Regions from separate parts of the Brevibacillus sp. SKDU10 genome, predicted to be linked through region 1. Evidence: riboswitches for the same ligand, from Rfam matches in the RefSeq annotation. Region 1 holds a riboswitch; the other holds the start of a gene.
The links. Region 1 has a riboswitch for cobalamin ahead of metE (5-methyltetrahydropteroyltriglutamate--homocysteine S-methyltransferase). Riboswitches for the same ligand answer to the same signal wherever they lie in the genome.
Positions count from the first base shown of each region.

Region 2: another riboswitch for cobalamin. It lies ahead of nrdI (class Ib ribonucleoside-diphosphate reductase assembly flavoprotein NrdI); the one in region 1 lies ahead of metE (5-methyltetrahydropteroyltriglutamate--homocysteine S-methyltransferase).

Region 1 is NZ_LSSO01000215.1:636-8,015, reverse strand. It holds gene AYJ08_RS22535 (ABC transporter ATP-binding protein) at 1-79, opposite strand, end outside; gene AYJ08_RS22530 (FAD-dependent monooxygenase) at 348-1,862, shown strand; gene metE (5-methyltetrahydropteroyltriglutamate--homocysteine S-methyltransferase) at 2,159-4,453, opposite strand; cobalamin riboswitch at 4,620-4,814, opposite strand; gene AYJ08_RS22520 (spore coat associated protein CotJA) at 5,110-5,325, shown strand; gene AYJ08_RS22515 (spore coat protein CotJB) at 5,327-5,608, shown strand; gene AYJ08_RS22510 (manganese catalase family protein) at 5,625-6,194, shown strand; partial or broken gene AYJ08_RS22505 (ABC transporter substrate-binding protein) at 6,431-7,380, shown strand, end outside.
Region 2 is NZ_LSSO01000041.1:2,431-9,810, reverse strand. It holds partial or broken gene AYJ08_RS03745 (ABC-F family ATP-binding cassette domain-containing protein) at 1-410, shown strand, start outside; gene xerS (tyrosine recombinase XerS) at 581-1,702, opposite strand; cobalamin riboswitch at 2,194-2,390, shown strand; gene nrdI (class Ib ribonucleoside-diphosphate reductase assembly flavoprotein NrdI) at 2,589-3,014, shown strand; gene nrdE (class 1b ribonucleoside-diphosphate reductase subunit alpha) at 2,980-5,034, shown strand; gene nrdF (class 1b ribonucleoside-diphosphate reductase subunit beta) at 5,050-6,042, shown strand; gene AYJ08_RS03720 (GntR family transcriptional regulator) at 6,259-6,933, shown strand; gene AYJ08_RS03715 (bile acid:sodium symporter family protein) at 6,961-7,380, shown strand, end outside.

The sequences.
Region 1 (7,380 bases):
CTGCAATAATGGCACATGTAAAATCCAAAATAAATAACCCTTTATAAGGGCGATAATAAGAAAAAAACCGACGTAACACGAATTTATCACTCTTTTCTCTCTTGTCTACTAATGAAAACATTACTGCTAAGTATAAACGATCAAAAACTGAAAGTGAATATCTTTCTCAATTAGAAGTGTAGGTTACATTTTTGCTCTTTTTTGTAAACTTGATTCCTTTATTAATCTACTAACACGTTGACGTGACTCCCCAACAACAGGTTAGAAAGAAATGGTTGCGTTTTCCACGATTTCAGCTTAAATTGTATCCTAGGAATCAAAATATAACTAGAATGGAGCTTAATCTAATGAAAACATCTACTAAGGCTCAAATTGATGTTGTTATCGTTGGTGGTGGCCCTGTAGGACTGATGTGTGCATGCGAATTAGCACAATCAAATATTCATGTAATCGTATTAGAAAGACGTAAAGAGAGGGTTCGGCACTCTAGAGCATTGACCCTACACCCTAGAACTCTAGAAATTTTTGCAATGCGAGGGATTCTTGATCGATTTATTACTCGTGGATATCCGCTTTCAAGTGCTCATTATGCCGGACTTGAAACACGTCTTGACTTTTCCCGTTTGGATACTCCCTTTGCCTATACCTTATTTCTTCCTCAATCCATTACAGAGGAAATTCTCGAACAACGTGCACTAGAGCTTGGAGTAGAAATAAGACGTCAGCATCAACTGACTAATCTGCAACAAACAGATTCTCAGGTTCATTTATTAATAGAAAACGAAACTGAATCTTATGAATTAACCGCTAATTATGTAATCGGTGCAGACGGTGCCCGAAGCCTTGTACGTACATGCGCCGAAATTGACTTCACAGGGAGCCCCTCCACTTTCACCGCTATGCTAGGTGATATTATTCTTACAGAGCCTCCAGCAGAGCCTTTCCTACAGTTTTATAATGAAAATGGTTCTTTATTAATGATGTTGATTGCAGACGGCGTATACCGATTTGCAATGATCGACCCTCTCCGCTACCATATTCCACCTGATGTTCCTGTGACGCTAGAAGAATTACAGACATCTATTGAGCGAATTACGAACCAAACAATGCCCATTCAGCATGCAGGATGGCTTTCACGGGTAGGTAGTACACACCGTCAGGCCGCTAGTTATCGAAACAAACGAATTTTCTTAGTTGGCGATGCTGCTCATATTCATTTTCCTGCGGGAGGCCAAGGACTCAATGTAGGATTGCAGGATGCTGTGAATTTATGTTGGAAGCTAGCAGCCGTCATTCATGAAAAAGCACCCTTGCATTTACTAGATACGTATCATGTAGAGCGTCATCAGGCTGGGGCAGTTTTTCTAAAAGAAACGCTAGCTCAAGTACATTTATTGAAAGATTTTACTGAAAGCGGACTGGCATTACGCGAGCTCATGTCGAAACTGTTAACCATACCTGATGTTAATCGTAGGTTTGCTGAGCAAATAAGCGGTATGCAAGTTGTTTATCCGCCCCTTCCAATTCTCTCAGCAGGTTCATTAGCGGGTCATCGTTGTCCCAATGTAGATGGCTCTCTCCTAACAGGTCAAAGGGAACAATTATTCACAATCATGCAGCATGGTCATTGGGTCCTATTGATTTCTGGTCTTGGTAAGAATGAATCTCTTTTTGCACAATTGCAACCGATAATGAAGCGATTCCAGCTGGAATGCTTATCTGTTGACCAATTCCCACCTTTTTTGCAAAGCCAAGTAGCTGTCCTGATTCGCCCTGATGGTTTTATTGCTTGGAACACTTCTGATGAATCTTCACTCATACCAAATATTGAAAAGACTCTGACTGACATCATGCTGCCTTAGTTTCTGAGTCTGTACCAACCTTTTTCTATCTATTGTCCCTTGTGTAAGAGAACAACTATCGTTTCCCTTCTTGCAACACATGAATCTTCGTTATAGAGCCTTGTATAAAATAGGAATGGCAGCATTTCAGTGCTTAGGATATCACCCCATCTAGAAATGCTGCCATTCAACTAACCAGGCTAGTTTTTCGTCCCTATATTCTCTTTCCTTTTATTTTCAAGTATTGTGTAGTGATGATTCGTATCAGGGGGAAACACAAGATCCATGAAGATATGTTTTGAATCTCGTACGCAATCTTAGGGAATAGCTGTTATGGTGTTACGAACTAATCGAGTTGCAGTCACCATATTTTCTAAGGAAGCGATCGTTTCCTTACGCCCTCTTGTTTTTAATCCGCAATCGGGATTAATCCAAAATTGTCTGGGTTCAAGGACCTGTAGAGCATTCTCAATCATTTTTACCATTTCTTCTACAGTTGGAACACGGGGACTATGAATATCATAGACGCCTAGACCAATTCCTTTCAGATAGGAATGATTATGGAAAGCATGGATTAGCTCACCATGGCTGCGCGATGTTTCTATTGAAATAACATCTGCATCCAGTTCGCTGATAGAATCGATAAAATCATGAAACTCGCAGTAGCACATATGGGTATGAATTTGGGTCGTGTCTTTTACAGTAGAAGTCGTTAAGCGGAAGGCTTTTACAGCCCATTCTAAATATGCTTCCCATTCCGTTCTCTTTAACGGTAACCCTTCACGTAGTGCTGGTTCATCAACCTGAATCATCGTGATCCCACTAGCTTCTAACGCCTCTACCTCTTTTTGTAAGGCAAGTGCAATTTGATAGGTTACCTGCTCTTTGGAAATATCGTCACGCACAAAGGACCAATTTAAAATAGTGACAGGTCCTGTAATCATTCCCTTGACGGGTTTAGTTGTTAGAGATTGTGCATAGATACTCTCCTTGACTGTCATCGGCTCAATAAACTCTACATCTCCATAAATAACTGGAGGCTTTACACAACGTGAACCATAGGATTGCACCCATCCGTTTTTAGTAAAAGCGAATCCACCTAGTTTTTCGCCAAAAAATTCCACCATATCTGTTCGTTCAAATTCCCCATGAACCAACACATCAAGCCCAACCTTCTCTTGTATGTCAATCCATTCCCGGATTTCTGCTTGCAAAAATTGCTCATATTGCTCTGCCGACCATTCCCCCTTCCGCCATTTATTTCTCGCCTGACGAACTTCTGTTGTTTGTGGAAAGCTACCAATCGTTGTAGTAGGGAGAATTGGTAACTGTAATTGGTGTTGTTGTTGTTTTCGCCGTTGTTCATAATCAGATGCACGGCCGATCTGATCTAATTGCAAGCTGGCAACAGCCTCATGTATATGTGGGCGATTGCGAGCTACAGCGTTCGCTACCCGTTCTAAGATGGTTTGATTCTCCGCAAAAATCTCTTTAACGCTTTCCTCTCCGTTCTGCAACCAATCTGTAACATGCTTGATTTCAATTAATTTTTCATCTGCAAACGCCAATGAATCTTTAACGAGTGGATCAAGCTCTGTCTCTTGATTTAGACTGATTGGAACATGAAGTAGACTACTAGATGGCTGAATCCAGATACGAGATGCATCGACATGCTCATTGATAGTAGAGAGAAGATTTGTCTTATGAGTCAGATTTGCACGCCAAATGTTCCTTCCATCAATGATGCCCGCCCCAAGTACTTTATCCTGAGGGAAACCATTTGTTGTGATCTGCTCAAGGCTTCGTCCTGCATCATGGACAAAATCTAATCCAATTCCTGCTACAGGCAGCTTAATCACTTCATTGTAAAATGTAACGGAACCAAAATAGGTTTGCAGCATGATTTGGAGTTGTGGAACAGCTTCATGAAGCTGTTCATAGATGTAGGAGATCGTCTTCATTTCGTCTTCGGATAAAGATGTTACTAGAATTGGCTCATCCATCTGAACCCACTTCACGCCTTCCTGTGCTAATTCTGTTAGAACCTGCACATAAAGAGGGACGAGCTGTAGGATAATAGCCGGTATCTGTAGCCGATCGAACCCTTTGGATAGCTTAATAAAGGTATAAGGTCCCACTATAACCGGTTTTCCTTTAATCCCCAGCTCCTCTTTTGCCTCTTTATAAGCAAGAAGCGGTTTATTTTCGGTAAGGACGGGTTTGATATCCTGAAACTCCGGCACAATGTAGTGATAATTGGTATTAAACCATTTGGTCATTTCGCAAGCAACTGCATGCTGATTGCCTCGTGCCATAGCAAAATAGGTGGACAAAGGTACTTCCCCACCAGCATATTCATAGCGTTTTGGAACATAACCAAACATCACGGCCATATCCAGCATGTGATCATACATAGTGAAATCATTGACCGGGATCAGATCAATGCCTATTTCCTTTTGTTTTTGCAGATGCTGGAGTCTGCTTTGTTGCATTTGGGCAAGAAATTCCTTCTCTTCAATTGTCCCGGCCCAAAATGCTTCTAATCCCTTTTTCCATTCGCGATTTTCCCCAATGCGTGGATATCCTAAATTGCTACTTATTCCTTTATTCATGCTTGTTCGCCCTCCTAAACAGGTTATATTTTCGGTAAAAAACACAACTCAAACAAAAAAGCATCTCTTCCCGTTCAAAAGATGGTTAGAGATGCTTGAACAAGCAGTGAATATACATGTACAACTGCCACAGCTATCTAACACCTCCCTATCTCCCGTAGGTCACACAGTGTTGTTGAAATAGGCAGGTCTCCTGACTTAAGAATCCACATCAGCACATACCTTCCCAATCCTTAGTTGATCAGTGGTTTTTTGTACTGACTCCTCTTTTACAGTGGCGGGACCGTGACGGATTTACACCGTGCTTCCCTTTTCATCCTTGACACTCATTGTTCAAAGAACCTATTTCCACATATTTAATTCATCCATATCACCAAGATATCTAAACCTTTATTCTAGGTATGCTTGCTATCATAATATAACTTCACATAAAATTCCATATTTTTATTCAATTCAGTTTCCTATTGTTGCAGGAAGACTTCTGCCACCTCCATGGCAAACTGGATTTTGCCCATCCTTCGCACCACCGCTCGCCCTTTTTGTCAACTTGACGTAAAAAGCGGAATTCCTTCTCTTTTTTGCCTATGTTTTCTGTTCTACTCCCCTTGTCCAATTGATAAGCATATAAGGACATCTACAGGAAAGGAGGCAATCATATGAGTCGAAATCGAAAGGCATACTTTCCTTATATCGGTCCATGTGATCCTTGTCCGCCACAACGGGTTGTAACCTATGAAACACCACCACAGCTCTACTTGGGATTTCAACCCCCGAATTTACCCCAATTTGATCCATACAAAGCTCTTTGCTTAGGAACCCTCTGGCCTGCTCTGTATGCGCCTTATGAAAATCCGTACAAGGGAGGCAAATAAAGTGAGCGATCATGGTACTTTTACGGATGAACGCCAGCAACAATATTATGAGCTGCTTCACCAAATTCAGGCAATTGACTTTGTGTTAGTGGAACTAAACCTGTATCTTGATACCCATCCTACTGACATGACTGCTATTAGGCAATTCAACGATACGGCACAGCAAAGTATGACACTAAAGCGCCAATTCGAATCTTCATTCGGACCTCTGATGAATTTTGGCAATAGCTTTTCGCAGTACCCTTGGTCGTGGAACGAAGTACCTTGGCCTTGGCAGGTCTAGAAAGGGGGAATTTTGAATGTGGATTTATGAGAAAAAATTACAGTATCCCGTTCGCGTAAGCAAATGCGACCCGAAAATGGCAAAGTACTTGATGGAACAATACGGTGGAGCTGATGGGGAATTAGCGGCCGCTCTACGTTATATGAATCAGCGCTATACTGTTCCTGATAAGGTCATTGGTCTTTTAAACGATATTTCCACAGAAGAATTTGCCCATCTCGAGATGATTGCAACAATGGTATATAAGCTAACGAAGGACGCCACTCCTGAACAGCTAGAGGAAGCTGGTCTTGGCGCACATTACGCAAATCACGATAAGGCTTTGTTTTTTCATGATGCAGCCGGTGTTCCTTTCACAGCTACCTATTTTCAAGCAAAAGGTGATCCGATTGCAGACTTGTATGAGGATATTGCTGCTGAAGAAAAGGCACGGGCTACTTATCAATGGTTGATTAATATGACTGATGATGTCGATTTAATCGATAGCCTTTCTTTCCTTCGTGAACGTGAAGTTGTACATTCTCAACGGTTTCGTGAAGCAGTGGAAATTCTAAAAGCAGATCGGGAACAGAAGAAAATTTTCTAACTACGAAACTAACTACACGCTACAAGTGAATATGAAAGGCTAATTGACCAAATTTCTAGTAAGAGATTTGGTCAAATGCTTTTTCTACGCTCTATTTTCCTCTACGCTTATGTCCAGCCTTTTGTCAAAAAGCTTTTCAAGTGGGAATTGCAGAAATAAGATTAATTCATACTTTACAGATCGGAATTATAATAATATAATGAGTCTACATTTTCCAATTTATAAGGAGGATCATCATGAGAAGAGCTTTTATACATTCATTCTTCACATTTCTGTTAGGAGCTTCCTTATTAGCCGGTTGCAGTAGCGAAGGAGCTCCATCCACCTCTAATACTCCAGCCGATGGTCAGGCAGATACTCAGGCTCAAACACTACGGGTACAGAACGCAGGAGATGCTGTTATCGCTGCTACAGACAAATCGAAGTCGCCTCAATCGGCTAAAAATCGAAAAGACACGGTTGTAGTAGCTTTAACTGAACCAGGCGGGGTTTTCAATCCATATTTTTATCACAATGGTTATGACGGTAACGTTACCTCCGTGATGTTTTCTCCACTTGTAGATATTGATAAGAGTGGCAAACCAGTTCCTAAATTAGCAGAAAAGTGGGATATTTCCGATGATCAGCTTACATATACCTTCCATCTACGTAAAAATGTAAAATTTAGCAATGGAGAACCCTTGACTGCTGATGATGTCGCCTTCACCCTCACCGTATTGCATGATAAAACGTATGACGGAGAAACAGAAATCGCCGAAGTACACATTAAGGGCGGCAAAGCTTATAAAGAAGGAAAAGCAAAAACCATTGAGGGGATTACAGTCATCGACCCACAGACAATCAAGATAACCACTGAGAAAGTAAACGCTCGCTCTCTTCTCCTGCTTGGTGGTCACGTTTTGTCCAAAGCTTATTATGGAAAAGGCTATGAACCAGGTAAGCTTGACTATCTACGTACCTTGCATACAAAACCAGTCGGAGCTGGTCCATACAAATTTGAAAAGTTTATCCCCGGTCAAGAAGTGAGATTTGTGGCCAATGAGTATTATTACGAGGGAAAACCGGCCATTCCCCATTTTATTTATAAAACAACCGATGGAGATACTACGCAGTTTTTCCAAACAGGTGAGACTGATTATAGCTCCTTCCCTGCAAATGCTGATAATCTGGAGCTTTTAAAGGGGCT
Region 2 (7,380 bases), on a different contig from region 1:
ACCGATTCGTTACCAATCATACAATAGGAGTGCACAAGCAAAAAGACAAGATCGCAAAAGGAATACAAGACAAAACGCAGAGTCATACTGATCGGCAACAAAAGGGACGATGTGACCAGGCTGAAACGGTAGATCTTGTACTTCAAACAAAGCAAACAGAGAATGAAGATCTGGCACTGGCTAATTCTCTCCCTAAAGCGAAAGTTCCTAAAGTGAATGCATTTAAGCTTCAGCAATTGGAAGCAAAGATCGCTCGAAAAGAGGAGCAATGTAAGGCGTGGCAGCGAGAAATGGAGCAAGCTAAGGATGACTATGTACAGCTAGTCCACTACCAGAATCAACTAGAAGCACAAGAACAAGAGATCAAACAGCTCTATGAAATGTGGTACGCCATGCAAGGGAAAGAATAGATTGGCCCCAGAATAGTAAGTAAATAGGAGCAGGCAGCTATCTTTCAAAGAGAAGGATGCTGCCTGTTTTTTTGTATGTCTTAGCATAACGGGAGGATCGTGTAACGAATAAGATTGGGTGCAGCTTTGACGTTGTAGGTATTTTCATGTAACGAAGAGGGGGCGTTTCATTACAATTTACTGGTTGTTCGATTGACTGCTTGACTCAACGCATCATCGAGTACATGGGCGTATTGCATCGTCGTATCTATTTTTGAATGTCCTAATTGAGCTTGAAGCTGATGAGGATCAGGGTTTAAGCGCAAAAATTGGGTAGCAAAGCTATGACGTAATTTATGTACAGAAATGTCCGGCATTCCGAATGCACTTCCATATTTTTTAACTAATTTTTGAACGGAACGTAGATCGATGCGGTGTCCGATTGGGTTCGTAGGTGATACCGTGAGAAATAACGCGTCCTCATGAGCAGGCGGCTGATACTTTTGGCGTGTATTCAAATAACGAAGCAAATATTCCTTTCCCCAGTCACTGAAGAATGGAGCATCCTCTTTTTTGCCTTTTCGAATCATTAAGACCTGATTTTTTTCCAAGACCACATTTTGTAGGTTCAAATTAACAATTTCAGAGACACGAAATCCGCCAGAAAGGATTAGAGCGATAATGGCTACATCGCGATCCCGATTTCGATAGTGAAAATGTAGCTTTTTCTTGGTATCACAAAACTCTAGGTAGCCATGATATACAAAATCGACAAACTTTTGGATTTGGTCATCTATTAAAATCTTAGAGCGGATAGCGTTTGCACGAGCAAGCGGTGTAACCTCTTCTACATGTAACTCAATTTTTGCCATCACGTTTCGCTTCAAGTAAGATTCGCCATGTTCATCCTCTGAGAGTGCAGATAAATAGTAAAACAGGGATTTTAAACTAGAAAGCTTGCGAGATATTGTCAAATCACTGTATTCTTTTTTTGCACTTTTAGTGGGTTTTGTTAATAGCAACGAACGCTCAAATAAGTGAGAGTCCTGTAAGTAGAGAAGATAGGCTTCGACGGTTTCTTTGCGTAGTCCCTCTAATTCATCGAGTCTAATTTCGCTCATTTCCTGGGCGGTGGAAAGGCCCTCTGCCATTAGCCACCGAAAAAAGAATTCAAAATCACGCAAATAGCCGAGTAAAGTGGAGACCGAAGCGCGCTTTGATCTTTTGTGATCCACATATTTTTCAACAAACCAAGGAAAAGAAGGGATTTTCTCAAGGAGTTGCAAGGAATCCCGTTGTTTTGTAACAGACATGAGAATGACCACCATCCTTTGCTCAACTTCGTCTATTAAAATAAATACATATAAACATGTTATCAAAATGACTTTATACTGGTACAATGATATATCTGTAAGGGATGTAGATTGCTTACTTCAATTATAGAACATTTGTTCTTATGAAACAAGCTAATTATGGATAATTGTGTTAGCCTCTACGCCTGTTTGTTGAAGTCTAGTTATGAGTTTCCCAGTAATAGTTACGTTACTAGGTAAGCTGTAACAGTCTGAGTGGATGCTCTGTTATATAAGAATAGGAGTGTAGTTATGAGCTGGAAAAACATATAAAAGAGGCATTTTTGCATGAAATCTAGCTTGTTTTTCTGTCTATTTATGAGCCGAGTTTTATTTTTAACTCGTAGGCATTTTGTATCTTGCTCTTTTGATAGAAACATTGTATGCTAGGTGACAAGACTACATTTAGTGTCTCATATGAATGTTATATACTACATACTGATAAAAAGTTACTTTACCGCCGAGAATTAGGTGTCATTTTGCGACTTAATAGGGAATCTGGTGAAATTCCAGAGCTGTCCCCGCAACTGTAAGTGTGGATGAAATGAGCAAAACCACTGTATAAGCATGTCTCAGGCGACTTATATGGGAAGGGCTCAAAGTAAAGTGAAACACAAGTCAGTAGACCTGCCCATTCTCTTAGTTTCGCATCTTCGGGGAGTGGGAAGTTGAAACGGTACGGGGATTAAATAGTAGCGGCTATTTGCTTTGCTATTTTTTCTTTGTTGTGCCGTTTTAAAGCTCACCCATGAAGGGATGAGCTTTTTATGTTGGCAAAAAGTTACATTTATCAGCAGTCAGCTTGCTACCATCTTATGTCCTTTATACCTGAAAGGGGGGTGTATCGATGCTGATCGTATATGATTCCAAAACAGGAAATGTGAAACGCTTCGTCCAAAAACTAGATTTTCGCTGTATACAAATTTCCGATGATATCGTCATAAACGAACCTTTCATTCTGATTACATATACAACGGGATTTGGACAAGTTCCTGAAACGACACGACAATTTCTAACGCAACACTCTCAATGGATGAAGGGAGTTGCAGCTAGCGGGAACATGAATTGGGGGACTCGCTACGGACTTGCAGCTGACCAGATAGCCGAACAATACAATGTACCATTGGTCATGAAATTTGAATTGAGCGGTACCAAACGAGATGTAGAAACTTTTAAGCAGGAGGTATTTCACTTTGTCCACGCAACTACCACAATGGATCACGTTGAACAACGAAATTATGGTGAAGAAAGACGGGAAATTTCAGTTTCATAAAGATTTAGAGGCAGCGAAGAGTTATTTCGTTGATTACGTAAATCAGAATACGGTCTTTTTCCATAACTTACGTGAGAAGATTAACTACTTAATTGAAAATGACTACTATGAAGCTGAAGTGTTTGAAGGCTATGAATTTGCCGATGTCGAACGGGTCTATCGCTATGTATATGATAAAAAATTCCGCTTCCCATCCTTCATGAGTGCATTCAAGTTTTATAATAATTATGCGATGAAAACGAACGATGGAAGCAAATTCCTTGAACGTTACGAGGATCGAATTGCTGTAGTTGCCTTGTTCCTAGCAAAAGGGGATAGCGAAAAAGCACTGCAATTTGCAGACCTGTTAATCTCACAAGAATATCAGCCTGCTACTCCTACCTTCTTGAATGCAGGTAAAAAACGTCGCGGGGAGCTAGTTAGCTGTTTCTTGCTTGAGGTAGATGATTCAATGAATTCGATTGGGTTCTCTATTAATTCAGCCTTGCAATTAAGCAAAATTGGCGGCGGTGTAAGCTTGAACCTGAGCAAAATCCGTGCCGCTGGCGAGCAAATCAAAGGACTAGATGGTAAAGCTAGCGGGGTTCTTCCTGTAATGAAGCTGTTTGAGGATGCATTCTCATATGCAAATCAGCTTGGTCAACGCGATGGTAGTGGAGTTGTTTATCTCAATATTTTCCATGCTGACATTCAAGAATTCTTAGATACCAAAAAAATCAACAGCGATGAGAAAATCAGAATAAAAACCTTATCACTTGGCGTTGTTACACCTAATAAATTCTTTGAGCTAGTAGAAAAAGATAAAGACATGTACTTATTCTATCCTCATACTGTGTTCAAAGAGTACGGGCAGCACTTAGACGATATGGACATCACCAGCATGTATGACGAGCTGGTCAATAACCCGCGTGTACGTAAGAAAAAAATCGGCGCACGTGATCTGATCATGAAATTAGCTCAAATCCAGATGGAATCTGGTTACCCATATATTATGTATGTTGATAATGTTAATGAATATCACGCATTAAAAGAGATTGGCCGAGTTAAATTTTCTAATCTATGCAGTGAAATCGCTCAGCTTAGTGAAGTTTCCACCATTAATGATTATGGGGTGGAGGATGTTATTAACCGCGATATCTCTTGCAACCTTGGCTCTCTTAACATTGTAAATGTAATGGCGAATAAGAGAATGAGAGACACGATTCATCTAGCAATGGATGCTCTGACAGAGGTGAGTGACCGTACAAATATTTCGATCGTTCCATCTGTGGCAAAGGCAAACCGAGAGCTTCATTCTGTTGGCTTGGGAGCTATGAATCTACACGGATTCTTGGCTAAAAATAAGATTCCTTATGAGTCAAAAGAAGCGATTGACTTCGCGCGTACATTCTTTATGATCTTGAATTTTTATTCATTAGAACGTTCTATGCTAATTGCAAAAGAGAGAGGAATTACTTTCCAAGATTTCGAGCACAGTGAATATGCATCCGGTAGCTATTTCGAACGTTATAAGCAGCACGATTATTCACCAAAAACAGAAAGGGTTCAGCAATTGTTCGAAGGCCACCATATTCCTACGAAGGAAGATTGGGTTCGCTTGCAGGATGAGGTACAAACCCACGGACTTTACCATGCTTATCGTTTGGCGATTGCTCCAACGGGCTCGATCTCTTATCTACAGTCCTCTACGGCATCTATTGCACCTATTACACAGCGTATCGAGGAACGCGAATATGGAGATTCCAAAACGATTTATCCGATGCCGTTCTTAGATGATGACAATTTCTTCTACTACAAAGAAGCATATGACATGAACATGTTTAATGTGATTGATCTAGTAGCAGAAGTTCAGGTGCATATCGACCAGGCGATTTCTACTATTCTGTATGTAAAAGATGACGCAACCACACGGGATTTGGCTATGTATTACATCTATGCTCAGAAAAAGGGCTTAAAGACGCTGTATTATACCCGTACAAAGAAAAAAACCATTGAGGAATGCGTTAGTTGCAGCGTATAAGAGAGGAGCATCGCAATGTCTAAATTTGAAGCAGTCAACTGGAATGAACCGGAAACCCAGTATACCGAGATGCTATGGACGCAAAATACATCTCAGTTCTGGCTAGATACAGAAATTCCAATTTCGAAGGATTTAAAGTCATGGACGAATCTAACGGACAATGAACGGGATACGTACATGAAGGTATTAGGTGGGCTAACATTGCTTGATACAGAACAAGGAAATGTTGGCATGCCCATGATTGCCCAGCATGTTAAAGAGAAGCAAAAGAAAGCAATTCTAATTTTCCAGGCAGCGATGGAAGAGATTCACGCGAAGAGCTACAGCACTATTTTTACAACAGTAGCAAGTTCTGAGCGGATTCATGAAATTTTCCAGTGGGTAAAAGAAGATAAACATCTGCAGTATAAAACAGCAGTTATTGATGATATCTACAGAGGTATCAAAGATGGCGACGATATGAGCCTGTATAAAGCGATGGTAGCTTCCGTATTTTTGGAGAGCTTCCTGTTTTATTCTGGATTCTTCTATCCACTGTTTTTAGCAGGTCAAGGGAAAATGGTAGCCAGCGGAGAAATTATCAAGCTAATTATCCGTGATGAAAGTGTGCATGGTGTCTTTGTCGGCTTGCTAGCCCAAGAGGTTTTTGCTAGATTAACAGAGGCTGAGCAGGAACAAGCAACAGTGTTTGTTGATGAACTTCTTCAAGCTCTATACAAAAATGAATTAGAATATACGGAAACACTTTATGATTCCATTGGTTTAACACATGAAGTGAAAAAGTATATTCGTTATAATGCGAATAAAGCTCTAATGAACCTAGGGCTAGAACCGATTTTTGATGAGGAAGAAGTTCATCCTGTTGTATTGAATGGGATTCGTACAGAAACGAGTACGCATGACTTCTTTTCCACAAAAGGAAGCGGTTATCAAAAAGGGAAAGTGGAGCCGCTCCATGATCAAGATTTTGATTTCTTGAACCAGCGTGTAAAGGATACCTCATTCTAATAAGGTATGAGATGCTAATAGCGGCTAACAAGCCTTGCATGCAAGCGACAACCGGATTGTGTAGTTTGTAAAAGGAAAGCTAACGAAAAGGACCGTGGTTGGGATAAAGCCCAGCTACGGTCCTTTTGTATAATTTGGAAGTGTAAATAGATTGAAAATTCGGTTGAATGTACAAGCTGTATGCGATATATTACATATTGAATAAGGAGGGAAGACATGCCAATTCCTAGTAATTACGTAGCACCTATTCGAGTGTCAGCTAAAGACCGTGCCTTCTCTCACATTCAAAGATGGATCATAGATGGGACACTAGAGCCAGGAGAAAAATTGGTGGACATTCAACTGGCGGAAGCATTAAACGTGAGTAGAACACCTGTAAGAGAAGCTCTTCAATTACTTGAAGTACAGGGATTGGTCCATATGCAACCAGGGAAAGAGACGAGAGTGACTAATCTTGAGAAGGAAGATATCTTAAAAGTTTATCCTACACTTGCAACATTACATGCACTGGCAGCCGAATTCGCTTCTGTGCACATCTTGCCTCAGCATATAGAACAATTGCAAGAATGGAACGAAAAATTTGCAGGAGCGATTGCCAGAGAACAGCCTTTCCAAGCGATGGAGCATGACGAGCAATTCCATAATCTAATAACAGATGTTGCAGATAATCCGTATTTGAGCAAGTTTCATGTTTCTCTGCAAAATCATATTCGTCGCTTTAAATATGTATTTTTGAAGCAGTCGTGTGAGATGAATCAGGCTTCCATTCATGAACATGAGGACATTATTCATGCGTTGCAAACTGGGGATAAAGAAAAGCTTGAAACAAGCATTAAGCAAAATATACTCAGGCCTATGCGAGAAATATATGCACTCATGCAGCAAATATAGATAGAGAAATCACAGGGAGGCTTTATGATGGGATTTGTGGAGAGGGTCAGTTCGTTTGCAGGCAAGACATTTACCGTGTGGGTCCTGTTATTTTCTGTAATTGCTTATATATTTCCTAAGCATTTTACATGGATTGGGGCTTATGTAATACCATTGCTTGGCATCGTAATGTTCGGTATGGGCTTAACTATTTCAGCGTCTGATTTTAAAGAGGTATTTCGCCGTCCAAAAGATGTGGCGTTAGGTGTTATTGGCCATTATCTTGTGATGCCGCTATTGGCATTTATCTTAGCTTATGGCTTAGATTTGCCACCAGAAATTGCAGTTGGTGTAATTCTGGTAGGGTGCTGTCCAAGCGGTACTGCTTCTAATGTGATGGTATTTTTATCAAAAGGAGACGTAGCTCTTGCTGTAGCGATCGCTTCTGTATCAACGCTACTTGCACCT